Regions from separate parts of the Streptomyces sp. Y309 genome, predicted to be linked through region 1. Evidence: riboswitches for the same ligand, from Rfam matches in the RefSeq annotation. Region 1 holds a riboswitch; the other holds the start of a gene.
The links. A riboswitch is a leader RNA that binds a small molecule or an ion and turns the genes downstream of it on or off. The one in region 1 is predicted to bind S-adenosylmethionine.

Region 1 (15,102 bases):
TCGATCAACGCCATCACCTGGTTCGTCCGGATCTTCTTCTTCGCCGGACCGGTCATCGCGTTCATCGTCACCAAGCGGATCTGCCTCGGCCTGCAGCGGCGCGACAAGGACAAGGTGCTGCACGGACGCGAGTCCGGCCTCATCAAGCGGCTGCCGCACGGCGAGTTCATCGAGGTGCACGAGCCGCTCGACAAGGACCAGCTCCACACCCTCACCGCGCACGAGCAGTACGAGCCGGTCGCGATCGGCCCGACGGTCGACGAGAACGGCGTCCAGCGCAAGGTGAAGGGCTCGGAGAAGCTGCGGGCCAAGCTCTCCAAGGGCATGTACGGCGAGGACAGCCAGATCCCCAAGCCGACCGCCGAGGAGTACAAGGAGATCACGAGCGGCCACGGCCACCACTGATCGCCCGAGCGCGGTGACGCGCTGACCCGAAGGTCGCCACGGCAGGAGCCCCGTCCAGGGCATGGACGGGGCTCTTTGCCGTCCCCCGGGCTGGATAGGGTGGTGGCCACCCCCATGTGCCGGGGTGGCCATCGGCTACGTACGTCTCTTACGTACGTCCACGAACCCAGGAGCGGCTATGAGCGCTGTGACCCCCGCAGGAGGCGACACCGCGGCGGCCCGTTCCTGGCCCGACGTGCTGAACGGGCTGCTCGACGGGCGCGACCAGAGCGCGGACGACACGGCCTGGGCCATGGACCGCATCATGCGCGGCGAGGCCACCGACGCCCAGATCGCGGGCTTCGCGGTGGCGCTGCGGGCCAAGGGCGAGACGGTCGAGGAGATCTCCGGTCTCGTCCGCACGATGTACGAGCACGCCCACACCATCGAGGTGCCCGGGCCGAGCGTCGACATCGTCGGCACCGGCGGCGACGGCGCCAAGACCGTGAACATCTCCACCATGGCGGCGATCGTCGTCGCCGGGACCGGCACGAAGGTCGTCAAGCACGGCAACCGCGCGGCGTCCTCCGCCAGCGGCGCCTCCGACGTCCTGGAGAAGCTCGGCGTCAACCTGGAGCTGACCCCGCAGCGAGTGCGGGAGGTCGCCGAGGAGGCCGGGATCACCTTCTGCTTCGCGGTGAAGTTCCACCCCGCGCTGCGGCACGTCGCGCCCGCGCGGCGCGAGCTGGGCATCCGGACCACCTTCAACTTCCTCGGTCCGCTGACCAACCCCGCCAAGGTGCGGGCGCAGGCCACCGGCGTCGCGGACGCGCGGATGGCGCCGATCCTCGCCGGCGTGCTCGCCGAGCGGGGCTCGTCGGCGCTCGTCTTCCGCGGCGACGACGGGCTCGACGAGCTCACGACGACGGCCACGTCGCGGGTGTGGGTGGTACGGGACGGGGCCGTCCGCGAGGAGGCCTTCGACCCGCGGGACGTCGGCATCGACCTCGTCCCCGTCGAGACCCTGCGCGGCGCCGACGCCTCGTACAACGCGGAGGTCGCGCGCCGCCTCCTGGACGGCGAGACGGGTCCCGTGCGGGACGCGGTGCTGCTCAACGCGGCGGCTGCGCTGGTCGCCCTGTCGCCGGGCGAGGGCCCGCTCGCGGACCAGATCCGCGCGGGGATGGCCAAGGCGGCCGAGGCCATCGACTCGGGCGCGGCGAAGACCGCGCTGGCGCGCTGGGTGGCGGCCAGCAACAAGTAGCGTGCGCGGCGGTCGGAAGGAGGCCTGCGGTCTCCTTCCTCCGCCGCGGCGGCGCTCAGCCCCCACCGGCCATTCCCGGCGGTGCCGTGCCGGCGCAGCCCCGACGTCCGGGATTCGGACGGTCAGTTGCGTCTGCGCGATCATTTGGCATACTTCTCGGCAGGTCATGAGCGACAGCGATGAGGCCCCGGCCCGCTGTCCGGCAACCCTCCGTCCGTGGCGGGGTGCCCCGGGTGAAGACCAGGCGGTGGACAGCAAGGTTCATCGCAAGCGCGGACCCCTCGCGTCACCAGGGGTCCTGGTTGTCGAGGGAGCAGTCTCGTGAGCAAGCGAATGCGATAGGGCCGAAGGCCCCCTTCTCCGCACCCCTTTCACTTTTCCTGTGCCGTTGACCGGTCGTACCGACCGACGTCCGGCGCAGTGATCTCGCCTGCCTCGTACGGGAGTTCGTCATGCCTGCCACCACCATTGCCGCCGACCCCTCCGTCTGTGCCCCGCTGCCCGTCCTCGGCCGCGACGTCACCGTGCCCCTCGTCACCGGCGGCGAGGTCACGTACGCCGCGCTCGACTACGCCGCCAGCGCCCCGGCCCTGCAGCGCGTGTGGGACGACGTGGCCGCGTACGCGCCGTACTACGGGAGCGTGCACCGCGGCGCGGGGTACCTGTCGCAGCTCTCGACGGACCTGTTCGAGAACGCGCGGAAGACCGTCGCCGAATTCCTGGGGTGCCGCGAGGGCGACCAGGTGGTGTTCACGCGGTCGACCACCGACTCGCTGAATCTGCTGGCCGCCGCGCTGCCCGCCGACTGCCAGGTCTTCGTGTTCGAGACCGAGCACCACGCCTCGCTGCTGCCCTGGCGCGACGCCCGCGTCACCTACCTCGACGCCCCGCGCACCCACGACGAGGCCGTCCACACCCTGGAGCGCGCCCTCGCCGACCGCGACCCCTACGGGCCCGCCCTGGTGTGCGTCACCGGCGCCTCTAACGTCACCGGCGAGCTGTGGCCGGTGCGCGAGCTGGCCGCCGCCGCGCACGCGCACGGCGCCCGCATCGTGCTCGACGCCGCCCAGCTCGCGCCCCACCACCCCGTGGACGTACGGGAGTTGGACGTCGACTGGGTCGCCTTCTCCGGGCACAAGCTGTACGCGCCCTTCGGCTCCGGAGTGCTCGCGGGCCGGGCCGACTGGCTGCAGGGCGCGGAGCCGTACCTCGCGGGCGGCGGTGCCTCGCGGAAGGTCGCGCGGCGCGCCGACGGGGGAGTGGACGTCGAGTGGCACGACACGGCCGCCCGGCACGAGGCCGGCTCGCCCAACGTCATCGGGGCGTACTCCATCGCCTCCGCCTGCAAGGCCCTGGACGAGGCCGGGTTCGACGCGCTCGTGGAGCGGGAGCGGCAGCTGATCGGCACGGTCCGCGCGGGGCTCGCGGCGGTGCCCCAGGTGCGGGTGCTCTCGCTGTTCGGGGACGACGCGCCGCGCGTGGGCGTCATCTCGTTCGTCGTGGACGGCTGGAACAGCTCGCACTTCGCGGCCGCGCTGTCCGCCGAGTACGGCATCGGGGTGCGCGACGGCCTGTTCTGCGCGCACCCGCTCGTGCGCACCCTGCTCGGCGGCGAGTCCGATGAGCCCGGCGAGTGCGGCGCCCCGGAGGCCGCGCCCGGCGAGCGCTCGCTGAACGCGATCCGGGTGAGCTTCGGCGCGGGCACCCCGGACGAGCACGTGGAGCGCTTCGTGCGCGCCGTCAGGGAGCTGGTGACGGACGGGGCGCGGTGGAACTACCGCACGGAGGACGGGCGTTGCGTGCCGGACACCGGGGTGGCGGACGCCGGGGCCGCCACCGAGGTCACGGCCGCCTGACGCAGCCGGGAGCCCAGGACGATCATGCGCAGGGCGCGTTCCGTCGCGTCCGTGAGGAACTCGCCGCCCCGGTTCAGTGCCTCCGTGAGCGACACCGGGGCGGGCAGGATCGCGCTGTAGGCGTCCACGCCCAGGTCCCGCACAGCCTGCGCCCCGTCCCCGATGGTGCCCGCGAGCACCAGGACCGGGCGGCCGAACCGCTTCGCCCGGCGGGCCACCTCGGCCGGCACCTTGCCGTGCGGCGTCTGGTGGTCCAGGGCGCCCTCGGCGGTGACGACCAGGTCGGCGCGGGCGAGCCTGGCGTCCAGGTCCAGGTGGTCGAGGAGCACGTCGAAGCGGGGCAGGAGCCGGGCGCCGAGCGCGGCGAGACCCGCGCCGAGGCCTCCGGAGGCGCCGGTTCCGACGCCGCCGTAGAGGTCGGCGGTGACGTTCAGATCGCGGGTCAGGACGTACGCCCAGTGCTCCAGGCCGGCCGCGAGCTGCTCGACCTGGGCCGGCGTCGCGCCCTTCTGCGGGCCGAAGACGCGGGCCACACCGCGCTCGCCGCACAGCACGTTGTGCGGGTTGCAGGCGACGAGCAGCTCGGTCTCGGCGAGACGCGGGTCGAGACGGGTGGTGTCGATGTGATGCAGCCGCATCAACTCCCGCCCGCCGTACGGAAGTTCCCAGCCGTCCGCGTCCAGGAGCCGGGCGCCGAGGGCCTGCAGCGCGCCCGCGCCCCCGTCCGAGGTGCCTGAGTCGCCGCAGCCCACCAGGATGCGGCGCGCGCCCGTGTCGAGGGCGGCGCGGATCAGCTCGCCCACGCCGTACGTCGTGGTGGCCCCCGGGTCGCGCAGGTCCCGCGGGACCAGGCTGAGGCCCGCCGCCGCGGCCATCTCCACGACGGCGGTGCCGGAGCCCAGCAGCGCGAAGTGGGTGCCGATGCGCTCGCCGACCGGGCCCGTCGCGGGCAGCGCCACCAGGCGGCCGCCGGTCGCCGCGGCCAGCGCCTGCGCGGTGCCCTCGCCGCCGTCGACCAGCGGGATCAGGTCGACCTCGGCGTCCGGCACGACGCGCCGCACGCCGTCGGCGATGGCCTCGGCGGCGGACTGGGCGGACAGGGACTCCTTGAAGCCGCTGGGCGCGACGGCGAAACGGGTCAGAGGCATGGACGTACTCCTTGAGTGGCACGGACGAGCAGGAAGGTGAAGGGCGCGCACAGGAAGGCAAAGAGGCTCAGCGGACGACCGGCACGCCCAGCAGCGGCCACACCGCGAGCGCGAACAGCAGGACCAGGGCGGCCGTCAGGGGAGCCAGGACGGCGGACAGGCGCAGCAGGTCGCGCGGTGTGTAGGTGGGCGTCCCCGGTATCTCGGCGAAGAGCGTGACCGGCTTCGCGGACGCAGGCAGCGTGTGGCAGAATCCGGCGGCCGCCGTGGACGCGAGCGCCGCCGCGACCGGGTTCACGCCGGCGCCCACCGCGGCCGCGACCACCAGCGGCACCAGGACCGACGAACGAGCCGAGCGGGACTGCAGGACCAGGTGCGCCGCCGTGCTGACCGCGATGACGACGGCCAGGAACAGCCAGGGCGACAAGTCGACGGGCAGCCCCGACACCAGCCACTTCGCCGCCCCCGAGTCGGCGAGCGCCACGCCCATCGCCATCGTCGCCGCCATGAAGAGCAGCAGCGACCACGGCACGGTCTTCAGCGCGTCCTTCAGGCGTACGGTGCCGAGCGCGGGGGAGGAGGCGACGACGGCGCCGATCAACGCGACCACGGCGGGCGGCACTTGGTGCAGGGGCTCGCTGCACCACAGCGCGACGACGGTGGCCAGGAGCAGGGCGCAGCGGGTTTCGGCGGGCTCCCAGGGGCCGGTGACGGGGTGGTCGCTGTGCTTCTGTATGTCCTCGGCGGTGATGTGGACGGGGCCCCGCCGGTCGGCCCGGCGGGTCGTCGTCCAGAGCACGGCCTCCGCCGCCAGGTGGGACGACGCGATCGCCAGCGGCAGGCCGAGCAGCAGCCACTGCGTGAAGCCGATCCGCTCCCCGGTGCTCTCCCACAGGACGGACACCGTGATCAGATGCGCGCCCGCGCCGATCAGGGTCGCGACCGCGGACAGCAGGATCACGGTCGGGAAGAGCAGCGCCAGCATCACCACAAGCCGCTTCCGGTCGGCCAGGACCTTGGCGAGCGCGAGGAAGACGGGCAGCGCGAGCGCGGCCCGGCCGGAGGTGGCCGGTACCGCGAAGGCCGTGACGACGAGGGCGGCGGTCGTCAGGTGCGTCAACTGCCGCACGCTGCGCGCCCCGCTGACCAGGAACGCCGCCGCCCGCCCCGCGAGCCCGCTGCGTGCCACGGCGGCCGCGAGCACGAACGCGCAGATCAGCAGCCACACCGTCTCGTCGCCGAGGGTGCCGAAGAGGGTGTCGCTGCTGATCACGCCGGTCGCGGTGAGGGCGAGGCCCGCGCCGAGGGCGATGTACGTGTCGTCGATCGGCGTGCCGATCCAGGCGCAGGTGGCCAGCGCGAAGACGGCGAGCGTGAGGCGGGCGTCACCGCTCAGGCCGGGGAAGTTGCCCGGCACGACGAGGAGCGCGCACAGGCTCAGGGCCAGGCAGAGCAGGATCGTTTGCCGCAGGGTCAGGGTCACGGCATTCAGCGTTCAGGTGCGCCGTGAGCCCTCAATGAGCCGAAGATGAAGGGAACTTCACCGGGGCACGAGGCCCCCGCCCCCGTGGCGGCCCCGTCTCACGCGGGCAGCCGGTACCCCATCCCCCGCACCGTCTCCACCCGCTCCGCCCCCAGTTTCTTGCGCAGCGCCCGCACGTACACGTCCACGATGTTCGAGCCCGGGTCGAAGTCGTAGCCCCACACGTGGGACAGGATCTGCTCGCGGGAGAGGACCTGCCCGGGGTGGCGCAGGAACAGCTCCAGGAGCACGAACTCGCGCGCCGTCAGGTCCACCGTCCGCTCGCCCGAGCGGGCCCTGCGCGTGCGCAGGTCGAGCGTCACCTCGCCGCCGCGCAGCACCGTCACCTCCGGCGCCCGGGCCGCCGTGCGCAGCCGCAGCCGGACCCGCGCGAGCAGCTCCTCGAAGCGGAACGGCTTGGTCATCCAGTCGTCCGCGCCGCCCTCCAGACCGGCGACGGTGTCCCCCACGGAGTCGCGGGCGGTCAGCACGATCACCGGCGCCGACACCCGCGCCTCGCGCAGCTCCCGGAGCACGGTGAAGCCGTCCCGGCCCGGCAGCCCGATGTCCAGCAGGATCAGGTCGAAGCCGCCGGTGAGGGCGTAGTCGTACGCCGCGTCGCCGTCGCCCACGATCGCCGTGGTGAAGCCGTTGGCGCGCAGTCCCTTGTCGACGAAGGAGGCGATGCGCTCCTCGTCCTCCACTATCAAGATGCGGTTCACGTCCGGTGGTCCTCCAGTACGAGTACGAAAGTGGCGCCGCCGCCCTCGGTGGCGCGCAGCCGGACCTCGCCGTGGTGGCCGTGGGCTATCGCGCGCACGATCGACAGGCCGAGCCCCGCGCCGCTGGTGCGCGCCCCGCGCCGGGACGTGCCGCGCCGGAAGCGTTCGAAGATGACCTCGGCGTCCTGCGCCTGGACGCCGGGGCCGCTGTCGGCGACGTACAGCTCGACCCGCCCGTCCGTGACCCGCGAACCGACGCGGACGCGCTGGCCGGGCACGGTGTGCTGGACGGCGTTCTGGGCGAGCTGGACCATCGCCTGGGTGATGCGCTGGGGGTCGAGCCGGGCCTCGCTGTCGGCGACCTCGGCCAGTTCCCAGCGGCGCTCGCCGAGGGTGCGGGCCTTCACGAAGACGTCGGCGGTCAGCTCGGCGAGCTGCACCGGCTCCGGCCTGATGAAGTCCGGGCGCTCGGCCTTGGCGAGGAGCAGCAGGTCCTCGACGATGCGGCTCATCCGGTCCAGTTCGTCGGTGACGAGCCGGACGGTCTCCTCGCGCTCCGCCGGATCGTCGCCCATCAGCTCCAGGTGGCCGCGGACGATGGTGATGGGGGTGCGCAGCTCGTGCCCGGCGTCGTCGACGAACTCGCGCTGCGCGGCGAAGGCCCGCTCCAGGCGGTCCAGCATGCCGTTGAAGGTGTCCGCGAGCGCGGCGATGTCGTCGTTGCCGTGCACGGGGATGCGCCGGGTCAGGTCCTGCTCGGTGAGCTGGGCGGCGGCGGTGCGCACCACCCGTACGGGTTTGAGGATGCGGCCGGCCACGGCCCACGCGATGCCCGTCGTCAGGACGAGCGCGACGCCCGAGATGGCGAGCAGGATACGGAACACGTCGTCCGCCTTGGCCTGTTCGGCGGCCGGGTGGAAGGCGACGACGAACGCCGCCTCCGGCTCGTCGCCGTGCCGGGCCACCTCGACCTTGGCCCAGCGCAGCTCGCCGGACGGGCGGTCCAGGGTGCCGGTGGAGCCGTCCGCCGCGAAGATCGCGCGGCGCGCCCCGGGGTCGCGGTGCAGCGGGTGGCGCACCGAGAGCTCGCGGGGCTGGGTGTACTGGGCGGGGCCCGCGCCCTCGCGGCGTACGAGACCGATCAGCTCCTCGCCCGGGTCCGCGTACTGGCGCTCCAGGAAGACCTTGAGCAGTCTGCGCGGATCGGAGAAGCGCTTGCCGGTGTCCGGGTCGAGGCCCCGGTCCACGAAGTTGGTGAACTCGCCGGTCTCCTGCGTGAGCAGCCGGTCGACGCGGTGGTCGACGTCGCGCAGCAGGATCGAGCGGGTGGTAGCGGCGACCGCCGCGAGGGCCACGGCCATCACCAGGAGCAGCCACAGCAGGATGCGGACGCGCGCGGAGACGCGGCGGCGCGCGGCACCGGGCGGCTCAGCCGTCGTCGCCCGGTCCGTCGTCGGCGCCGTCGTCACTTGATCCGTCGTCATCGTCACGCGAGTCACCCGAGTCGCCCTGGTCGTCGCCGTTGCCGGGACGGCCCGTGCCGTCCGTGGAGTTCTCGCCGACCGGCGGCGGGGAGACCACCTGATCGCTGGGGGTGGGCCGCGGCTTGCCCGGCGCGGTCGACGGCGACCCGCTGTCCAGCTCGACCTTGGGCGGCACCTTGGGGGACGAGGGGCTGTCGGTGAGGGCGTAGCTCGTCACGGCGATGCCCAGCGGAATCGCCACGACGGCCGCCAGGGCCGCGATGCGATGGGAGAAGACCATGGCAGCGATGGTGGGCGGCGTACCGATTCATCAGGATGAGCCGCGGATGAAGAATCCTTCATCAAGGGCGATCCTTCATCAAGGGCGGCGGATCCGGACCCGGGATGACGGGATCTACGAGTCGAGGCCGATCGCGAACGCCGCTTCCAGGTCGTGCTGCGAGTACGTACGGAACGCCACGTGCGTGTCCGTCGCCTCCACGCCGGGGATCTTGCTGATCCTGCCCGGGATGACGTCCGCCAGGTCGTCGTGGCGGGCCACCCGCACCATGGCGATCAGGTCGTACGTACCGGTGACGGAGAAGACCTCGCTGACGCAGTCGAGGGCGGCGATCGACTCGGCGATCTCGGGGATCCGGTCCACGCTGGTCTTGATGAGCACGATCGCGGTGATCACGGCTGACTGTCTCCCTCGGTGGCCGTTCCAGAGGCTTTCACTCTAGCCCGCCCGTCTCCCACCACCACCCTTCCAAGGCCGCGCTACGCGCCTTCCCATCTGCGTGTGCCGGCACCCCCATGCGTAAACGAACCCCAGGGAGAACCCCACCAGGTGCGCCAGATACGCCACCCCCGCCCCCTGCCCCTCCTGCCCCGCCGCCGCCCACTGCAGCGCCACCCAGAACGGCAGCACCACCCATGCCGGAAACCGCAGCGGCAGGAAGAACAGGAACGGGAAGAGGCTGGTGACCCGCGCCTTCGGGAAGAGATAGAGAAAGGCGCCGAGCACGGCCGAGATCGCCCCCGAGGCGCCCACGAGGGTCTGGCGGGAGTCCGCGTGCGCGATCGCGTAGGCGAGCAGGGCGAGACATCCGCAGCCGAGGTAGAAGAGCCCGTACTGGAGGTGGCCCATGCGTTCCTCGACCATCATCCCGAACACGTACAAAAAGAGCATGTTGCCGAGCAGATGCAGCCAGCTCCCGTGCACGAACAGCGCGGTCACGGGAGTGAGCGCGGCCCGCGGCTTGCCGCTGAGGAGTTCGACGGGTACGACGCCCCAGCGCTCGAAGTAGGCCTGCTGGGCGGCGATGAGCCCGTCGCCGCTGCCGTACGCCGGGTTCAGCCCGGAGCCCGGAGAGATCAGGAAGATCACGCAGCACGCGGCGATCAGCGCGTACGTCACCGGAGCCGCCTGTTGTCCGGCCTTCCGGCCCGCGTCCCGCACCCACGCAGCGATCATGGACAGAGCATGACGTAACGAGGGCAAACAGACCGGACCGCCTCGCCCACTCGTGTGCGTACGGAGCCCCTTACCCAGGCCTTAGGGTTACGGGCAATACGCACCACGGTTCCCCAAGGAAAGCGAACGTCACGATGACGGTTCCCCTGCCGACCGACACCACCCGATGGCGCTGCACCCTCTGTGGCAACCTCACGCGCTTCGACGTGACCCGATCGTCGAAGGTCGTCGAGTACGTGCACCTCGACCTGGCCGGAGCGCCCAAGGTCGAGGAACGCGAGGTGGTCAGTGAGACCATCGAGTCGGTCCGCTGCCGCTGGTGCAACGCGGTGGACCAGGTGGAACTCGTGGACAGGCCCGGGGCCGGCTCCTGAAGGGAGCGGGCCCCGCACAGCTAGTGGGGTGACCGATGGTGGAGAGCGCGGGCGGAACGCCGGAGGACGGCGCCGCTGAGGTGCTCGACCGTCCGCTGCCCGACGGCGTGCGGCGAGCGGTCGTGCAGATCGTGTCGGACGGCTTCGGGGGCCTCACGGTCGCCGAACTGCCGCCGCAGTTGCGCCAGTACGCGCGCTTCACCCCGAGCAGGCGGGTGAAGTTCGCCGCCAACGCCATGGCCGCCGCCCTGGAGAGCGACCCCCTGTTCCGCCAGCGCATCGGCGAGCGCCTCCGCGAGGCCCAGCCCGAGCTGACCGGTGCCCTCGACGCGGGCACCCCGCCGCCCGCCGCGGACCCGCTGGACGTGGCGGCCGCCGCCTATGTGCTGCGCCCGCCCGGCTGGGTGAAGCTGGTCACCGCGGCCGGCGAGGAGGCCCAGCGCGCCGACGCCGAGCGGGCCGACGAGGAGGCCCGGGCCGAACTGGAGCGGCTGCGCGCCGAGCTGACCGCCGCCCGCGCCCACACCAAGGCCGAGACCGAGCGGCTGCGCGCCGATCTTGACGCGGCGAAGAAGGAGGCCGAGTCGGCGCACCGCAAGCTGCGCGGCGCGCTGAGCGACGTCAAGCGCGGCGAGGCCGCGCTGCGCAAGGCCACCGCCGAGATGGACAGCGCGCGCGCCGAGAGCCAGGCCCAGCTCACCGCCGCCGAGAGCGAGGCACGCCGCCTCAAGGCACGCCTCGGTGAGACCGAGGCGGCCCTGGAGGCCACCCGCAGGGCCGCCCGCGAGGGCCGCAGCGTCGAGGACATGCGGGTGCGGCTGCTGCTCGACACGGTGCTCGACGCCGCCCAGGGGCTGCGCCGCGAACTCGCCCTGCCGCCGGTGTCGGTGCGGCCCGCCGAGACCGTCGACGCGGTCGAGCCGGGACGGATGACGCCGAAGGACATCGCCGCCCGCGCGCTGTCCGAAAACGATCCGGCCATTCTCGACCAACTGCTCGCCCTGCCGCAGGCTCATCTGGTCGTGGACGGCTACAACGTGACCAAGACCGGCTATCCCACGATGCCGCTGGAGAAGCAGCGGCTGCGGCTCCTCGGCTCGCTATCGCAGCTCGCGTTGCAGACCGGGGCCGAGGTGACCTGCGTCTTCGACGGTGCCGAGCTGGCGGCGCCGGTGCTGCTCGCGCCGCCGCGCGGGGTCCGGGTGCTGTTCTCCAAGCCCGGCGTGACGGCGGACGAGCTGATCCGTCAGCTCGTGCGCGCCGAGCCGCCGGGCCGCCCCGTCATCGTCGTGTCGACCGACCGCGAGGTGGCCGACGGGATCGCCAAGGCGGGCGCGCGCCCGGTGGCGTCCGCGGTGCTCCTGAAGCGGCTTTCGCGCGGCTAGTCGGCTTTCGCGCGGCTGGGCGGGCTTTCGCGCGGCTGGTCGGCGTACGCAACTCCCGTTCCCTATGACCGAATTGGTCCGTTGTTGCGCGCGACGGAGCGTCAAGAAGTCGTTACCGGCCGTCGATTCTCCGTAAAGAAAACGCTCGTTGACCGACTTTTTCATGGTCAGGATTTGATCTGATCACATGAGGGTCACTAGGGTCGCGCCCAGACCTCCGCTCTGTTGATCACTCATCGAAGGAGCCGCCTTCGTGGCGTCCCACCGTCGACCCAAGCAGCCGGGCCGCGCCCGTGTGACCGTGCTCACCGCGACCGCCGCCGCTGCCGTCGCCCTCACGTCGCAGGCCGCGAACGCCGCTCCGAGCGAGAAGCCGAGCAAGGACGAGGTCAAGTCCAAGGTCGACAAGCTCTACGAAGAGGCCGAGAAGGCGACCGAGAAGTACAACGGCGCCAAGGAGAAGCAGCAGAAGCTGGAGAAGCAGGTCGACACCCTGCAGGACAAGGTCGCCCGCGGCCAGGACGACCTCAACGACCTGCGCAGCGGCGTCGGTTCGCTCGCCAGCGCGCAGTACCGCTCCGGCGGCATCGACCCCTCGCTGCAGCTCTTCCTCTCCTCCGACCCGGACAACTACCTCGACAAGGCCTCCGCGCTCGACCAGTTGAGCACCAAGCAGGCCGAGGCCCTGAAGAAGATCCAGGCCAAGCAGCGCACGCTCGCGCAGCAGCGCAAGGAGGCCGCGGACAAGCTCGAGGACCTCGCCACCACGCGCACGGAACTCGGCAAGAAGAAGCGCGAGGTGCAGGGCAAGCTCGGCGAGGCGCAGCGCCTGCTGAACTCCCTGTCCGCACAGGAGCGGGCGGCCCTGAAGGCCAAGGAGGACCGCGCGTCGCGCGACTCCGCGCGCAAGGCCCTCGACAAGCCCGACACCGACACCTCGACGGGCCAGGCCCCCAAGGGCTCCGGCCGGGCCTCGTCCGCGTACGCCGCCGCGCAGAGCAAGATAGGTTCGCCGTACGTCTACGGCGCCACCGGACCGAGCTCCTTCGACTGCTCCGGCCTCACCTCCTGGGCCTACGCCCAGGCCGGCATGACCATCCCGCGCACCTCGCAGGCCCAGGCCAACGCCGGTACGCGGATCGCCTCGCAGAGCGACCTCAAGGTCGGCGACCTCGTCATCTTCTACGGCGACCTGCACCACGTCGGCTTCTACGCGGGCAACGGCCAGGTCCTGCACGCGCCGCGCAGCGGCACCGTGGTCCGCTACGAGTCGATCAACAACATGCCGTTCCAGTTCGGCGTCCGCATCTGACCTGCCGCCGATCCCGGCCCCGTTTCCGTCCGGCCGTGCGGCGGACCACCCCGAGTGGCCGCCGCCGCACCGTCCGATCGGGCGAATTCCGGTAACTTCCGCTGACCCCGCGCCCCGTCGATGACCTGCGTCAGAGGCGGGGCGTCACTGTGCGCACGCGGCAAGGGTCTTTGGCCGCGACGTGATCACGCCGCTACTGTCGCGCGCGTTCCCCGACACTCCGGGGCGCAGCCCCCGCCCCGCGCGGGGGACCGGCAGTCCTCCGCCTCGGGCGGGGGTGAAGTTTCAGCGGAAGGGAGAGCGGCTACCCGTGGGGTCCCATCGCCGTCCCGCAGCACCCACCGGTCCCGACCGGTGCGTACGCACCGCCACCATCACCGTCCTGTCCGCCGCGGCCACCGCGGCGGCGGCGCTGGCCGCGACACCCGCGGGCGCCGCCCCGCAGGACCCGCGGTCCGACGTCAAGGCCAAGGTGGACCGCCTGTACGAGCAGGCCGAGCAGGCAACGGAGGCGTACAACAAGGCGGATGAGCGCGCGGACACCCTGCGCGGACAGGTCGACCGGGCCAAGGACAGAGTCGCCCGCGGCCAGGAGCGCATCAACACGATGCGCGGCGCCCTCGGCTCGCTCGCCGGCGCCCAGTACCGCGCGGGCGGCATCGACCCCGCGCTCGCCCTGATGCTGTCCTCCGACCCGGACGGCTACCTCGACAAGGCCTCGGCCCTGAACCGGCTCAGCGCCCGGCAGAGCGGCGAACTCACCAAGCTCCAGGGGGCCCAGCGCGCCCTCGCCCAGGAACGCGCGGAGGCCACCCGCAAACTCGCCGAGCTGGAGAAGAGCCGCAAGACCGTCGCCCGGCACAAGCGCACCGTCGAGAGCAAGCTCGCCAAGGCCCGGCAGCTGCTCAACTCGCTGCCGCCGGAGGAGCGCGACGCGCACGACAGGTCCTCGCGCTCCGACCGGGGCGGGCTGCCCGACCTCGCCGGCGCGGGCGTCCCGGCGTCCGGCCGCGCGGCGGCCGCGATCGCCGCGGCCCGCTCGGCGGTCGGCAAGCCGTACGTGTGGGGCGCCAACGGGCCCGCCGGGTTCGACTGTTCGGGCCTGACCCAGTGGTCGTACTCGCGGGCGGGCGTCGGCCTGCCGCGCACCTCCCAGGCGCAGGCGGGCGCGGGCCGGCGGGTGCCGCTCTCCCAGGCCCAGCCCGGCGACCTCATCGCCTACCGCGACGACGCCAGTCACATCGGGATGTACGTCGGCAACGGCCAGGTGGTGCACGCGCCCTACCCCGGCGCCGCCGTGCGCTACGACCCGGTGGGGATGATGCCGGTCTCGTCGGTGACGCGGGTCTGACAGAGGCGGACGCGAATCCGATCGACGCGGGTCCGACCGTGCCCTGAGCGGGGCCGCCCGGCGTCCGGATCCCGCGGTCTTCGGCCGCAGGTTCGAAGAGGGCGGCCGCGCGCCCCCGTACGATCGGGAACGTGGCTGGTCGAGGGCAGGGGCACGGGCGGGGCAGGCGGACGGCGGCGGGCGTGGCGGCGTGCCTCGCCCTGCTCGCGCCCCCCGCGCTGGCCGGCTGCGCCGCCGGGGACGGGGCGGACGCCGCACCCGGCGACGTACGACGGCTCCTGGAGCGGCGCGCGGAGGCCGTCCTGGAGCGCGACGCGCGGGCGTACCGGGCGACCGGCGGCCCCCGCGCCGGTTACGACAACCTGCGCGACGTCCCCCTGAAGTCCTGGACGTACCGCCTCAAGCACTTCGAACGCGACGGCGCGCGGGCCACCGCCACCGCCGACCTCGGCTACCGCGTCGCGGGCTACGACCGCGCCCCCCTCACCGCCGAGCGGACGCTGTCGCTGGAGCGGCGCGACGGCCGCTGGTACGTCACCGCGGAGCGCCCCGCGAAGAAGGCCGCCGAACAACTCTGGGACCAGGGCCGCGTCGACGCCGTGCGCGGCACCCACAGCCTCGTGCTCGGCGTCGGCCGCGAGCGGGCGGAACTGCGGCGGTACGCCGAACTCGCCGACCGCGCGGTGCCCGCCGTGCGGGACGCCTGGCGCGGCGGCCCGTGGCCGGGCAAGGTCGTCGTTCTGGTGCCGAGGTCCCTGGACGGCATGGCGGACCTGCTCGGCGCGCCCGCGTCCGGCTACCAGGGCATCGCCGCGGTGACCACGGGCGAGGCGGGCGGCTCCGG
Region 2 (15,102 bases), 1.7 Mb from region 1:
GCACCGCCATAATCCCCGCGGAGGCCCCGCCAGTCGTTGATGTCCCGTTCGCCGGGGGCGCCGCCGATCGGCCTTCGGCCTCGTCCTCAATCGCCGGACGGGCTGTACTACCCACCGCCGAACCTCACATCGCGAAAGAGCCGCACCCCTATGACCTCCACGCCCACCGGGCCCGCCGCCTACGGCGAGCTCCGTGCCCAGCTGGCGAACCTCACCACCGAGGCGTTCCGCCCCGAGCTCTCCGAGATCGACCGGCTGCCCACGGAGGAGATCGCGCGCCTCATGAACGCCGAGGACGCCACCGTGCCCACGGCCGTCGCCGCGCAGCTCCCCCGCATCGCCGCCGCCATCGACGCCACCGCCGAGCGCATGGCCCGCGGCGGCCGTCTGATCTACGCGGGCGCGGGCACGGCGGGCCGGCTCGGCGTGCTCGACGCGTCCGAGTGCCCGCCGACGTTCAACACCGACCCGGGCGACGTCGTCGGCCTCATCGCCGGCGGCCCGACCGCGGTGGTCACCTCGATCGAGGGCGCCGAGGACCGCAAGGACCTCGCGGCCGCCGACCTGGACTCCCTCGCCCTCACCGCCGACGACACCGTGGTCGGCGTCTCCGCGTCCGGCCGCACCCCCTACGCCGTCGGCGCCGTCGAGCACGCCCGCGCCCGCGGGGCCCTGACCGTCGGCCTGTCCTGCAACGCCGACAGCGCGCTCGCGGCGGCGGCCGAGCACGGCATCGAGGTCGTCGTGGGCCCCGAACTCCTCACCGGATCCACGCGGTTGAAGGCGGGCACCGCCCAGAAGCTCGTCCTCAACATGCTCTCGACGATCACGATGATCCGCCTCGGCAAGACGTACGGGAACCTGATGGTCGACGTACGCGCCTCCAACGACAAGCTGCGCGCCCGCTCCCGCCGCATCGTCGCCCTCGCCACGGGCGCGTCCGACGAGGAGATCGAGGCGGCACTCGCCGCCACCGACGGCGAGGTGAAGAACGCGATCCTCGTGCTCCTGGGCGACGTGGACGGCCCCACGGCGGCACGGCTCCTCACGGAGTCGAAGGGCCACCTGCGGGCCGCGCTGACGGCGGCGGGCTCGGAGTAGCGAGCGGGGACCCGGAGGAGGGAACGGGAACACAGCGTCAAAACCGTCAAGACCGCCCGAAGCAATTGGCTCAATGGGCGTGAATGACCGCTTACTTCCCGCCTTGCTCGACTTGGCCGCTTTCTGTCCTTTCGACAGCCTCGTGACGCCTGTCAACGTGGACCGCGCACCGGTGGCCGTCCCGCCACCGGCCGGTCCTAGGAAAGGAAGCAACGGTGCCTCCGATTCCGATCAAGCCCGGCATCTACAGGATCTACGCGCACATCGCCGGACCCCCGGCCCTCCTCACGGCCCGCGAATACGCGGTGGAGCACGGGCTCCCCGTCTCCACCGACCGCCCGCTGTACCCCCCGATCCCCCAGGAGTGGGCCATCCAGCAGGCCGAGCCCGTACTGGGCTCCCCGTACGTGATCAGCCTCTCCCCGGAGTACGACGACGAACCCGAGAAGCACCCCGGGCTCATCGCCGCCGAGCACAAGCTCTGGGCCAACAACACGTCCCGCGACCAGTGGACGAAGTGGACCTTCGCTCCGGGCGTCGGCGGCCTCCAGATCATCGACGAGAAGGAACACCTCGCCTGGCGCGCGGGGCACTTCGGCCAGCAGGTCGAGCTCATCTCCACCAACAAGGTCGACCAGCACCAGATCTGGTCGCTGGACTTCATGCGCCCGCTCGACGCGTAACCGGTAACAGGAACACCGGGCGGTGGGCGGGCCTCAACCCGCCCACCGCCCCGTCGTGAGCACGGCGGCGAGCGGCCGGGCACGCCGAAGGGGCGACACCCTCCGCGAGGAGAGTGCCGCCCCTTCGTACGAGCGGTACGTATCGACTACATACGGGTCGATTGCGTACGGAGAACGTCCGATCCGCGGGGGATCAGAAGTCCATGTCACCGCCCGGCATGCCGCCCGGAGCACCGGCCGCGGCGGCCTTCTCCGGCTTGTCGGCGATGACGGCCTCGGTGGTGAGGAACAGCGCGGCGATGGACGCGGCGTTCTGCAGGGCGGAACGCGTGACCTTCGCCGGGTCGATGATGCCCTCGGCGATCATGTCGACGTACTCGCCGTTCGCAGCGTTCAGGCCGTGACCGACGGTCAGGTTGCGCACCTTCTCCACGACGACGCCGCCCTCGAGGCCGGCGTTGACCGCGATCTGCTTCAGCGGGGCCTCCAGGGCCAGCTTCACAGCGGCGGCACCGGTGGCCTCGTCGCCCTCGAGCTCGAGCTTCTCGAACACGGAGGAGGCCTGCAGCAGGGCCACGCCACCACCGGCGACGATGCCCTCCTCGACGGCCGCCTTCGCGTTGCGCACGGCGTCCTCGATACGGTGCTTGCGCTCCTTGAGCTCGACCTCGGTCGCGGCACCGGCCTTGATGACGGCCACGCCGCCCGCGAGCTTCGCCAGGCGCTCCTGGAGCTTCTCGCGGTCGTAGTCCGAGTCGCTGTTCTCGATCTCGGCACGGATCTGGTTGACGCGGCCCTGGACCTGGTCGCTCTCACCGGCGCCGTCGACGATCGTCGTCTCGTCCTTGGTGATGACGACCTTGCGGGCGCGGCCGAGCAGGTCGAGACCGGCGTTCTCCAGCTTGAGGCCGACCTCCTCGGAGATGACGGTGCCACCGGTGAGGATGGCGATGTCGCCGAGCATGGCCTTGCGGCGGTCACCGAAGCCCGGGGCCTTGACGGCGACGGACTTGAAGGTGCCACGGATCTTGTTGACGACCAGCGTGGACAGGGCCTCGCCCTCGACGTCCTCGGCGATGATCAGCAGCGGCTTGCCGGACTGCATGACCTTCTCGAGGAGCGGAAGGAGGTCCTTCACGTTCGAGATCTTGGAGTTGACGATCAGGATGTACGGGTCATCCAGGGCCGCCTCCATGCGCTCCATGTCGGTCGCGAAGTACGCCGAGATGTAGCCCTTGTCGAAGCGCATGCCCTCGGTGAGCTCCAGCTCCAGACCGAAGGTCTGGGACTCCTCGACGGTGATGACGCCTTCCTTGCCGACCTTGTCCATCGCCTCGGCGATGAGCTCGCCGATCTGGGTGTCGGCGGCGGAGATGGAGGCGGTCGAAGCGATCTGCTCCTTGGTCTCCACGTCCTTGGCCTGCTCGAGCAGGGCGCCGGAGACGGCCTCGACGGCCTTCTCGATGCCGCGCTTGAGGGCCATCGGGTTGGCGCCGGCCGCGACGTTGCGCAGGCCTTCCTTGACGAGCGCCTGGGCGAGGACGGTCGCGGTCGTCGTGCCGTCACCGGCGACGTCGTCCGTCTTCTTCGCGACCTCCTTGACCAGCTCGGCACCGATCTTCTCGTACGGGTCCTCGAGCTCGATCTCCTTGGCGATGGACACACCATCGTTGGTGATCGTGGGGGCGCCCCACTTCTTCTCGAGGACGACGTTGCGACCCTTGGGGCCCAGGGTCACCTTGACGGCGTCGGCGAGCTGGTTCATGCCGCGCTCGAGGCCGCGCCGTGCCTCCTCGTCGAACGCGATGATCTTGGCCATGTGAAGTGGTCCTCCCGGACGGGGTGGAAAAGCAAACGGATCGTGCTGGCGCCCGCGACGGACGGCCTGCCTGCCCGGTGGTTCCTTGCCCCACCCGGCCTGCGGACCTCACCGACCCGATCCAAGTTCTGTCACTCTCACTCGTAGAGTGCTAACGCCAATGATTAGCACTCGACCCCATAGAGTGCAAGGCCGCCCCGGAGGGGCGTCGATGAGGGGTGGCGGTCGGGAGACGGGTGGGCGCAAGGTCGCCCCCGAACCCCGCCACGCGCGCCCCGCGCCCGCCCGCGCACGGTGGAGATCGACACGCCGTCCGCCGGGCCGCGCGGCCGTGGGCCCGGCGCGCACGAAGGGCCCGCACCCCGTCTCCGGGATGCGGGCCCTTCGTCTGCGTCGCGTCGGTGGCCGATCGCGTCAAGCCGCTCAGCCGGCGAGCTTGACCATGTCCGCCTGCGGACCCTTCTGGCCCTGCGAGATCTCGAACTCGACTCGCTGACCTTCTTCCAGGGTGCGGTAGCCGTCCATCTGGATCGCGCTGTAGTGGACGAATACATCCGCACCACCGTCGACCGCGATGAAGCCATATCCCTTCTCCGCGTTGAACCACTTGACGGTGCCCTGAGCCATGCCTAACTCCCCTATTACTGGCCCTTGCGCAGACCCGCACTTCGCGGACCCGGGTCAGACCTCACCCCCCATGGGTTGGGGGTGTGCGCCGGAACGCGTCGACCGCGGCTGAATGTATCTGTCCAACTGCCCTCTGCAACAGGTCAATCGGACGAGAATTCTGGGCACGCCCGATCGGTAATATGCGGAGAATTCACCGGAGTTCAGGGCAAGTCGGGCCCGACAAATGCCACTTAAGGCTCAAAAGGGCAGGACACTTTGGCTACTTCTTGTCGGCCCGAGACCGGCTTCGAATATGCGCGCGGCACCGCGCGGGACGAAGAACGAAGCTCCATTCCCAACTGTACCGCGATCAACCATACAGAATTGCCCCCTCCGCTTCTCTCGCGGAGGGGGCAATCGCGGTGACGCTGCGTGCGTTCAGCCTCCGGCGACGGCGGGAATGATCGAGACACCGGCGCCGTCCGGCGTCGCCGTCTCCAGACCCTGCTCGAACCGCACGTCGTCGTCGTTCACGTACACATTCACGAACCGCCGCAACTTCCCCTGATCATCCAGGACCCGGGCGGCGATGCCGGTGTGGTTCTTCTCCAGGTCGTCGATGACCTCGGCAAGGGTCGCCCCCTCGGCGGACACCTCGGCCTTGCCGCCGGTGTAGGTACGCAGGATGGTCGGAATACGAACGTTGACACTCATGGGTTCACCTCAGAGGTTCGGGGAGGAGGAGCGCCCCGTCAGGGGCGCGGGGAACTGCGCGACCAGCCACAGACGGTCCGCAGACGAAACAATGCTTCAGGCCCTACGGCGCTCTATCCCGCAAGCCCCGCGGAGCGGAACGCATCGAGGCTGGGCCGAATCGTGGCAGTCGCCTGCGACGTCTCCGCGACCGCGTCGAGGGTCTTGAGACCGTCACCGGTGTTGAGGACGACGGTGGTGAGGGCGGGGTCGATGAGGCCCGCCTCAATCAGCTTCTTCGCGACGCCGACCGTCACCCCACCCGCGGTCTCCGCAAAGATCCCCTCGGTGCGCGCGAGAAGCTTGATGGCCTCGACGACCTGTTCGTCGTTGACGTCCTCCACGGCACCACCCGTGCGCCGCGCGATGTCCAGGACGTACGGCCCGTCGGCCGGATTGCCGATGGCGAGGGACTTGGCGATGGTGTCCGGCTTCTGCGGGCGTACGACGTCGTGGCCGGCCTTGAACGCGGTGGACACCGGCGAGCAGCCCTCCGCCTGCGCGCCGAAGATCTTGTACGGCTTGTCCTCGACCAGGCCGAGGGCGATCAGCTCCTTGAGCCCCTTGTCGATCTTCGTGAGCTGGGAGCCGGAGGCGATGGGGATCACGAGCTGGTCCGGGAGCACCCACCCCAGCTGCTCGCAGATCTCGTACGCGAGGGTCTTGGAGCCCTCGCCGTAGTACGGCCGCAGGTTGACGTTGACGAAGCCCCAGCCCTCGCCCAGCGGGTCGCCGATGAGCTCGGAGCAGAAGCGGTTCACGTCGTCGTAGTTGCCCTCGATGCCGACGAGTTCGCCGCCGTACACCGCGGCCATGACGACCTTGCCTTGCTCCAGGTCGTGCGGGATGAACACGCAGGACCGGAAGCCGGCGCGGGCCGCGGCCGCGCCCACGGCGCCCGCGAGGTTGCCCGTCGAGGAGCAGGAGAGCGTGGTGAACCCGAAGGCGCGCGCGGCTTCGAGGGCCTGCGCGACGACGCGGTCCTTGAAGGAGTGCGTGGGGTTGCCGGAGTCGTCCTTGACGAACAGCTTGCCCGGCTCGACGCCGATTTCCCGGGCGAGGTTGTCGGCCTGGACGAGCTTGGTCCAGCCGGGGTTGAGGTTCGGCTTGTCGGCCACGTCGGCGGGGACGGGCAGCAGCGGGGCGTACCGCCAGATGTTGGCGGGGCCGGACTCGATCTTCCTGCGGAGGCCTTCCGGGTCGCCGAGCGGCAGGTCGTAGGCGACTTCGAGGGGGCCGAAACAGTCGGCGCAGGCGAAGATCGGGCCGAGGTCGAAGCGGGTTCCGCACTCGCGGCAGGAGAGGCCGGACGCGGGGCCGAGGTCTACGGTGCCCGGGGCGGAAGCGGCGGCGGGGGTGGTTGCGACGGTCTGCACAGCCATGGAGGCGAGGCCCTTTCTCCTCATCTTCCTCGCGACGCATCTCGCCGCGAGACGGAATTGGCACCTTCCCCACCGTGACCTCGCGGTCGGCGGGAGGGTTGCCGGGGCTTCAACGGGCCGTATCCCTCTGCCCCTCTGGATGAGCGGTATTCGATTGTGGGTTTCAGTTGTGGGTTTCAGTCGTTGATCTCGAACGCGGCGGCGACCCCCGACATGCGATGGTCACCGGCGTTGTTCAAGACTGTAACCGAAGCCTTGGACCCTTGAGATAGTCGTCCGATGCGCGAGATGGATCACAACCGGGAGGACGCGCGTGCTGGAAGAGGTCGAGCGCTGGCTGAGCAGGCGTTCCTGGTCCGTCGCCGACCGCCCGCCGCATCAGCTCACCGCCGCCAAGCGTGCCGGTGGCGCCTCGGTGAGCGTCGTGCTGCCCGCACTCGACGAGGAGGGGACGGTCGGTGAGATCGTCGCCGAGATCCGCCGTGAGCTGATGGAGAAGGTCCCGCTCGTCGACGAGCTGGTGGTCGTCGACTCCGGCTCCGCCGACCGCACGGCCGAGGTCGCCGCGGCCGCCGGGGCGCGGGTCGTGCACCGGGACGAGATCCTGCCGCGGCTGCCCGCGGTGCCCGGCAAGGGCGAGGTGCTGTGGCGCTCACTCCTGGTCACCGGCGGTGACATCGTGGCGTTCGTCGACGCCGACCTGAAGGAGTTCTCGGCGGACTTCGTCACCGGGATCGTGGGGCCGCTGCTCACCGAGCCGGACGTGGACTTCGTGAAGGCGATGTACGACCGCCCGCTGGGCGCGGCCGCCGGTCAGGGCGGCCGGGTGACCGAGCTGATGGCGCGCCCGCTGTTGAACATGCACTGGCCGCAGCTCGCGGGCTTCGTGCAGCCGCTCGGCGGCGAGTACGCGGCCCGCAGGTCGCTGCTCGAACGCCTGCCGTTCCCGGTCGGGTACGGCGTGGAGGTCGGCCTGCTCGTCGACGCGCTGCACACCGTGGGTCTGGACGCGCTCGCGCAGGTCGACGTCGGTGTGCGCAGGCACCGGCACCAGGACGGGCAGGCGCTCGGGCGGATGGCGGCGGCGATCTACCGCACCGCGCAGCTGCGGCTCGCCCGCGCCCATCTCGTACGCCCCGAACTCACGCAGTTCGTGCGCGGCGAGGACGGCTTCGAGCCGCGGACGTACGCGGTGGACACGGAGGAGCGGCCGCCGATGGCGGAGGTGGAGGAGTACGCGGAGCGGCGGGTGGCCTGAGACCGGCTGTCGGCTGTACGTCGGCTGTATACGGCGCCGTGGTCCGCCTCCGGCAGTGATGTGACGTTCCCCGGACGTACGTTTGAGCGTTTCCGTGAGCGGCTAGGTTTCGGCACATGGTTTCCGAGGTTTCCGCGCACGCAGCCGACGCGCCCGCCCAGGTTCTCGTCGCGTCCAACCGCGGCCCGGTGACGTACTCCCTCGGGGACGACGGGACGCTCGACGCCAAGCGCGGCGGCGGCGGGCTCGTCTCCGGGCTCAGCGCCATCGGTGCGGACACCGACGAGGGTGCCACGCTGTGGGTGTGCTCCGCGCTGGGCGAGGGCGACCGGGAGGCCGTGCGGCGGGGCGTCGGCGAGCCGGGCGTGAGGATGCTCGACATCGACGCCGCCGTGCACGCCGACGCGTACAACGGCATCGCGAACTCGGTGCTGTGGTTCGTGCACCACATGCTGTACCAGACGCCTCTGGAGCCCGCGTTCGGGCCGGAGTTCCGGGCGCGGTGGGCTTCGTACGAGACGTACAACCGGGCGTTCGCGGACGCGCTGGCGGAGAGTGCGGCGCCGGGGGCCTCGGTGCTCGTGCAGGACTACCACCTGGCGCTGGTGCCGGGGATGCTGCGCGAGCTGCGCCCTGACCTGCGCATCGGGCACTTCTCGCACACCCCGTGGGCGCCCGTCGACTACTTTCGGATGCTGCCGGACGACATCGCGGAGCAGGTGCTGCGCGGGATGCTCGGCGCGGACCGGCTCGGGTTCCTCACCGGGCGGTGGGCGGACGCGTTCACCGCGTGCTGCGTGGCGATCCTCGGGGGTACGTCGGGGACGCGCATCGGGGTGCACGGGCTCGGGGCCGACGCGGACTTCCTCCGGGAGCGGGCGCGGCGGGCGGACGTCGAGGAGCGGCTCGCCGCGCTGCGGGAGCAGGTGGGGGCCGGGCGGAAGGTCATCGTCCGGGTGGACCGGACCGAGTTGTCCAAGAACATCGTGCGCGGGCTGCACGCGTACCGGCTGCTCCTTGAGGAGCGGCCGGAGTGGCGTGGGCGGGTCGTGCACGTCGCGTTCGCCTACCCGTCGCGGCAGGATCTCGCGGTGTACCGCGACTACACGGCGGAGGTGTCGCGGGTCGCCTCCGCGATCAACTCCGCGTACGGGACCGACGATTGGACGCCCGTCGTCCTCCACGTCAAGGACGACTTCGCGCGCTCCCTCGCCGCCTACCGCCTGGCCGACGTCGCCCTCGTCAACCCCATCCGGGACGGGATGAACCTGGTCGCCAAGGAGGTGCCGGTCGTCTCCGACGAGGGGTGTGCGCTGGTGTTGTCCCGGGAGGCCGGGGCCTTCGAGGAGCTCGGGGAAGACGCGGTTGTCGTGAATCCGTACGACGTGTCCGGTACGGCGTACGCGTTGCACGCGGCGCTGACCATGCCGCCCACGGAACGTGCGGAACGCACCAAACGCCTGGCCGCGGCCGCCACTGCCCTCCCCCCGTCCCAGTGGTTCCTGGACCAGCTGCGGGCCCTGGCCACCTGACCCCCTGACAAGCCCGCCGCTCCGCGGCGGATCTCTCCCACCCGCCCACCCGTTTCCACTCGACCAACAGCTCCGGGCCGAAGTCCACACCAACGCCCACCGACAGCCCAGGTCGACCGACTCCCGGTGCCACACAAGGCAGTTCGGCGTCTACAGGTCACTTTCCCGTTACCTGCTGTGGGCAGCTGGGCCGCCAGGGGCGGCTCCCGACCCTTAACGGCAGCCCAGGCCGACGGGGCCTCTCAGGGCAGTTGGGTGGCCAAAGTCGCCAGGAGGGTGACCACGCCCGGGGGGCCGTCGACCACCAGGTCGGCTCGGTCAGAGAGTTCGGGGACCTCCGTGCTGCCGCTGCACACCAGCAGGCCCCGCACATCCCCGTCGGAGCGGAGCTTGTCCACGGCGGCGAAGGCGGGCAGGTCCCCGAGGTCGTCACCGGCGTACAGGACGGACTCGGCGCCCACTTCGCGTACGTACTCGACGAGGGCCACGCCTTTGTCGACGCCCGGCGGGCGCAACTCCAGGACGAGGCGGCCGGGTTCGACGATCAGCCCGTGGCGGGCGGCGAGCTCGGCGAGCGGCTCGCGCAGGGCGTCGAACGCGGCCTGCGGATCCCGCGCCCGGCGCGTGTGCACCGCGACGGCCCGCCCCTTCTCCTCGATCCAGGTACCGCGCCAGGCGCCAATCGCGTCCAGGAAGCCGGGCAACTCGGCCCGCACCGCGGCAACCCCGGGGTGCGGCTCCGCGGCCTGCACGGTCCCGCTGACGGCGTCCCACCGCTCGGCGCCGTAGTGCCCGAGGACGACGAGGTGCTCAAGGCCCGACACCCCGGCGAACCCGCCGTAGCGGACGGCGACACCGGCGGGCCGCCCGGTGACGACGGCCACGGAGCAGACCTTCGGCGCGAGCGCGGCAAGCGCGGGCACCGCGTCCGGGTGGGCCCGCGCCTGCTCCGGGTCGGCCACGATCGGCGCCAGCGTGCCGTCGAAGTCCAGGGCGATCACGGCACGTTCGGGCCGGGCCAGGATCGCGGCGAGTCCGTCCCGCCCCGCGGGCGTCAGCGGCCGCGGCAGCGGCTGGGAGGAGTGCGTCAGGTCACCCATGAGCCCGACCTTAACCTCAACGCTCCGCGCGCCGCGCCTGTCGAACCCGCCGCAGTCGGTTCACGGTGACCGGATCGTGCGCGAGGGCGCGCCCGTCGTCGAGGAGGGCGTTGAGGATCTGGTAGTAGCGGACCGGGGCGAGCCCCAGCTCCTCGCGGATGGCCCGCTCCTTGGCGCCGGGCCCGGCCCAGTTGCGCCGCTCGAGCGCGAGCACCGCCTTGGCGCGCGCGGACAGGCCGACGTCACCGTCGTCCCCCGGCCGGCCCTCGTCCGTCATGACGTCCACGCTAACCCCGGCCCGGGGTCCTCACTGCGCGTTCTCCTCCGCGGCCGCCTTCGACTCGATCTGGCCGAGGATGGCCTTGGGGTTGCCGTTCGGGCCGACGGTCTTGCCGATGTACTTCTTGATCTGCACGGAGACCTGCGCCCAGGACACCTTGCCGACCGGGTAGAGCTGCGAGGTCGGCAGCTCCTTCAGGAACTCGCCGAGCTTCGCCGCGTCCTTCTTGTTCCCGGCCATCTCCTGCGACGCCGAGGTCGTCACGGGCAGCAGGTCGTACTCCCGCGAGAAGTCCAGAACGTTCTTCTTGCTGTAGACGAAGTCGAGGAAGTCCCCGATCTCCTCGCGGTGGCCGTTCTGCTTGAAGGCCATCATCCAGTCGGCGACGCCCATCGTGGACTGGGCCTTGCCGTTGATGCCGGGCATCGGCACCATGCCGTACTTCAGGCCCTTCTTGGCCGACATCTGCATCAGCGTCGGGTGGCCGTTGAGCATGCCGACGTCGCCGCGCGTGAAGGCCGCGAACGCCTCGGCGCGGTTCAGCTCGGCGGGCGCGGTCGGGCCGGTGAGGCCCTTGCCGACCAGCTCGTCCTTCAGCCACTCGAAGGTGCTGATGTTCTGCTTGGAGTCGATGGCGTACGAGTCGACGTTGTCGGTGTAGCCGCCGCCACCGCTCAGCAGCCACTGCATCGTCTCGGCCTGCGCCTCCTCCGGGCCGAGCGGCAGCGCGAAGGGGATCTTCACGCCGCGGGCCTTCAGCTTCTGCGCGGCGGCCTGCAGCTCGGACCAGCTCTGCGGGGGCTTGATGCCGGCGCTCTTGAACAGCTTCTCGTTGTAGAAGAGCAGGCGCGTGGACGCGGCGAACGGCATGCCGTACTGCACGCGGTTCACCTCGCCGGCCTTCGAGAGCGGCGCGAGGAAGTCGGCCTGGGTGGGGATGGAGAGCAGGTCGTCGGCGCTGTACAGCTTGTCCTGCGCGGCGTAGTCGGCGTACGCGCCGATCTGGGCGAGGTCGGGGGCCTCCCCGTCCTTCACCATCTCCTTGACCTTGCGGTCGACGTCCGTCCAGGAGTAGACGCTCACGTCGACCTTGATGTTCGGGTGCTCGGCCTCGAACTTCTTGGTCAGCTCGGCCCAGTACTTCTTGGAGCTGTTGGCCGAGGAGTCGCCGTAGTCGGCGGCGACGAGTTTGAGGGTGACGTCACCGGAGTCGCCGGAGTCGCCGCCGCAGCCGGCGAGCAGCGCCGTCATGCTCAGCGCGGCCACCGCCGCGGTCAGACCTGTCACGCGCCGCTGCACTGCTGTTCCCACCCTCGTCGTTCCATGCTGAACTGCGAGTTTCCCTCGCGTGCCGATACAAGGTCTACACCACCCGAGTATCACTTCTGCAACGGCCTTGCCTTATCCGCCGCTTCCGGCCTCGCGGCGCGCCCCAGACCCGCCCCTTCGCCGTAACTGGGGCTCCGCCCCAGACCCCACTCCTCAAACGCCGGAGGGGCTAAGACTTTCGCCGGTGCGGCAAGGTTCTAGCCCGTCCGGCGATTGAGGACGAGCCGCGGAGCGGCGATCAGCGGGGGTCCAGGGGGCGGCAGCCCCCTGGTTACGGGAAGGGGCGGGATTGGGGAGCTCCCAGCCGGGCCCACCCACAGACATGTGGACTAGACCTCTCGCAGGGTCACACGCGACACTGTCCCCGTGAGACATGTCATCGCCCTGGACGTGGGCGGCACAGGAATGAAGGCCGCCCTGGTCGGGGCGGACGGCACGCTGCTCCATGAGGCGCGCCGCCCGACCGGACGGGACCGCGGCCCCGAGGCCGTCGTGGAGTCGATCCTCGGCTTCGCGGCGGACCTCCGCGCCCACGGCCTCGCCCACCTCGGCGAACCGGCCGCCGCGGCCGGCGTCGCCGTACCCGGCATCGTCGACGCCGAGCACGGCATCGCGGTGTACGCGGCCAACCTGGGCTGGCACGACGTACCCCTGCGCGACCTCCTGAGCGCCCGCCTGGAAGGCATCCCCGTGGCGCTCGGCCACGACGTGCGCACCGGCGGCCTCGCCGAGGGCCGCCTCGGCGCCGGCAAGGGCGCCGACCGGTTCCTGTTCGTGCCGCTCGGCACCGGCATCGCCGGCGCGATCGGCATCGACGGTGCCATCGAGCCCGGCGCCCACGGCTCGGCCGGCGAGATCGGCCACATCGTCGTACGCCCCGGCGGCCCGCCCTGCGGCTGCGGCCAGCGCGGCTGCCTGGAGCGGCTCGCCTCCGCCTCCGCGGTGAGCGAGGCCTGGGCGAGGGCGAGCGGCGACCCTGCCGCGGACGCCGCGGACTGCGCGAAGGCCGTCCGCTCCGGCGACCCGCGCGCCCTGGACGTCTGGCAGAACGCGGTGGACGCCCTCGCCGACGGCCTGCTCACGGCCCTCACTCTGCTGGACCCGCACACCCTGATCATCGGTGGCGGCCTCGCGGAGGCCGGGGAAACCTTGTTCACACCGCTGCGCGCGGCCGTCGCCGACCGCGTGGTCCGGTTCCAGACGCTGCCCGAGATCGTCCCGGCCGCACTCGGCGACGCGGCGGGCTGCCTGGGCGCGGGCCTGCTCGCGTGGGACCTCCTCGGCACCACCGATGAAGCCACCGGCGAAACCACCGACGCAACCGCCGAAGAACCCACCGAAGCAGCCACCGAACCCGACAGAACCCGCATCCCCCACTCCCCGGAGGTAACCACCTGATGGCCACTAGCAAGGTGCTCGCCGGTGCTCAGGTGGTACTGCCCACCGGAACCGTCCCAGGCGGCCGCGTCATCGTCACCGAAGCCGGCCGCATCGGCGAGGGGGGTACCTCCCTGCTCGAGCGAAGCCGAGAGCTTGGGGGAGCTCCCGCGAACGCCGAGACCGTCGACCTGACCGGCTGCTGGCTGGTCCCCGGCTTCGTCGACGTGCACAACCACGGCGGCGGCGGCGCGTCCTTCACCAGCGGCACGGCCGAGGACATCCTGCACGGCGTGCGGACGCACCGCCTGCACGGCACCACGACGGTCGTGGCCTCGACGGTCACCGGCGAGATGGACGCCCTCGCCCAGCGCGCGGGCCTGCTCTCCGAGCTCGCCGAGCAGGGCGACATCGCCGGCATCCACTTCGAGGGCCCCTTCATCTCCCCCTGCCGCAAGGGCGCCCACAGCGAGGCCCTGCTGCGCCACCCGGACCCGGCGGAGGTCCGCAAGCTCATCGACGCGGCCCGCGGCCGGGCCCGCATGGTCACCCTCGCCACCGAACTCCCCGGCGGCATCGACTCCGTACGCCTCCTCGCCGAGCACGGCGTGATCGCGGCGATCGGCCACACCGACGCCACGTACGAGCAGACGAAGGCCGCCATCGACGCGGGCGCCACCGTCGCCACGCACCTCTACAACGCGATGCCCGGCCTCGGCCACCGCGCCCCCGGCCCCATCGCCGCCCTCCTGGAGGACGAGCGGATCACCGTCGAGCTCATCAACGACGGCACGCATCTGCACCCGGCCTCCTTCGAGCTGGCCTTCCACCACGCGGGCGCGGGCCGCGTCGCCCTCATCACGGACGCCATGGACGCGGCGGGCTTCGGCGACGGCACCTACCTGCTCGGCCCGCTGGAGGTCGAGGTGAAGGAGGGCGTCGCGCGGCTCGCCGAGGGCGGCTCGATCGCCGGCTCGACGCTGACCATGGACCGCGCGTTCAAGCGGTCGGTGACCATCGACAAGCTGCCCGTCGAGGACGTCGTCGCCGCGACCTCCGCGAACCCGGCCAAGCTCCTCGGCATGTACGACCGGGTCGGCTCGCTGGAGCCCGGAAAGGACGCCGACATCGTGGTCCTGGACGCGGAGTTCACGCTCAAGGGCGTGATGCGCAAGGGCGATTGGGTGATCGAGCCCTAATTCACCCCATAACCAAGGCGGTTGGTCCGAGGTCTGGGCCAACCGCCTTCTTTTTGGCATGATCAGGCCCCGAAAGCTGTACGCGGCACGCGTGATCCGGGGGTGAAGCAGTGATCGTCACGGTCACGCTGAACGCCGCCCTGGACATCACGTACAAAGTCCCCTCCCTCACCCCGCACGCCTCGCACCGCGTCACCGAAGTGACCGAACGCGCGGGCGGCAAGGGCCTGAACGTCGCGCGCGTGCTCGCCGCGCTCGGCCACGAGGTGACGGTGACCGGCTTCGCGGGCGGCGACACCGGCCGCACCCTGCGCGACCACCTCGCCCGTGTGCCCGGCGTCGCGGACGGCCTGCGCACCGTCGCGGGCGCCACCCGCCGCACCCTCGCCGTCGTGGACGCCCGCACCGGCGACACCACCCAGCTCAACGAGCCGGGCCCGACCGTCTCCCCTGCCGAGTGGGCCGGATTCCTCACCTCCTACGAGGAGTTGCTGAGCGGCGACGACGTGACGGCCGTGGCCCTGTGCGGCAGCCTGCCGCCCGGCGTGCCGGTGGGCGCGTACGCCCTGCTGATACGCGCCGCGCGCGCCGCCTCCGTACCCGTACTCCTCGACACCAGCGGCGAACCGCTGCGCCGCGGGGTCGCCGCCCGCCCCGACATCGTCAAGCCGAACGCCGAC

Region 2: it holds a riboswitch for S-adenosylmethionine, as region 1 does, so the genes downstream of both, thrC (threonine synthase) here and AC0KTA_RS28020 (aminotransferase class V-fold PLP-dependent enzyme) in region 1, are expected to answer to the same signal.

Annotation. Positions count from the first base shown of each region.
Region 1 is NZ_CM160048.1:6,770,525-6,785,626, forward strand. Features, by position in the region: gene qcrB (cytochrome bc1 complex cytochrome b subunit) at 1-405, shown strand, start outside; gene trpD (anthranilate phosphoribosyltransferase) at 584-1,648, shown strand; SAM riboswitch class IV at 1,811-1,927, shown strand; gene AC0KTA_RS28020 (aminotransferase class V-fold PLP-dependent enzyme) at 2,101-3,504, shown strand; gene AC0KTA_RS28025 (glycerate kinase family protein) at 3,423-4,652, opposite strand; gene AC0KTA_RS28030 (SLC13 family permease) at 4,720-6,135, opposite strand; gene AC0KTA_RS28035 (response regulator transcription factor) at 6,234-6,896, opposite strand; gene AC0KTA_RS28040 (sensor histidine kinase) at 6,893-8,257, opposite strand; gene AC0KTA_RS28045 (small secreted hydrophilic protein) at 8,325-8,660, opposite strand; gene AC0KTA_RS28050 (Lrp/AsnC family transcriptional regulator) at 8,775-9,056, opposite strand; gene AC0KTA_RS28055 (rhomboid family intramembrane serine protease) at 9,099-9,836, opposite strand; gene AC0KTA_RS28060 (hypothetical protein) at 9,971-10,210, shown strand; gene AC0KTA_RS28065 (NYN domain-containing protein) at 10,246-11,595, shown strand; gene AC0KTA_RS28070 (C40 family peptidase) at 11,849-12,907, shown strand; gene AC0KTA_RS28075 (C40 family peptidase) at 13,218-14,258, shown strand; gene AC0KTA_RS28080 (hypothetical protein) at 14,390-15,102, shown strand, end outside.
Region 2 is NZ_CM160048.1:5,042,484-5,057,585, reverse strand. Features, by position in the region: gene AC0KTA_RS20575 (MurR/RpiR family transcriptional regulator) at 1-40, shown strand, start outside; gene murQ (N-acetylmuramic acid 6-phosphate etherase) at 151-1,101, shown strand; gene AC0KTA_RS20565 (hypothetical protein) at 1,317-1,784, shown strand; gene groL (chaperonin GroEL) at 1,978-3,603, opposite strand; gene AC0KTA_RS20555 (cold-shock protein) at 4,027-4,230, opposite strand; gene AC0KTA_RS20550 (ubiquitin-like small modifier protein 1) at 4,651-4,926, opposite strand; gene thrC (threonine synthase) at 5,040-6,347, opposite strand; SAM riboswitch class I at 6,365-6,493, opposite strand; gene AC0KTA_RS20540 (glucosyl-3-phosphoglycerate synthase) at 6,661-7,605, shown strand; gene AC0KTA_RS20535 (alpha,alpha-trehalose-phosphate synthase (UDP-forming)) at 7,722-9,137, shown strand; gene otsB (trehalose-phosphatase) at 9,380-10,237, opposite strand; gene AC0KTA_RS20525 (DUF3263 domain-containing protein) at 10,254-10,514, opposite strand; gene AC0KTA_RS20520 (ABC transporter substrate-binding protein) at 10,545-11,816, opposite strand; gene AC0KTA_RS20515 (ROK family protein) at 12,213-13,244, shown strand; gene nagA (N-acetylglucosamine-6-phosphate deacetylase) at 13,244-14,422, shown strand; gene AC0KTA_RS20505 (1-phosphofructokinase family hexose kinase) at 14,533-15,102, shown strand, end outside.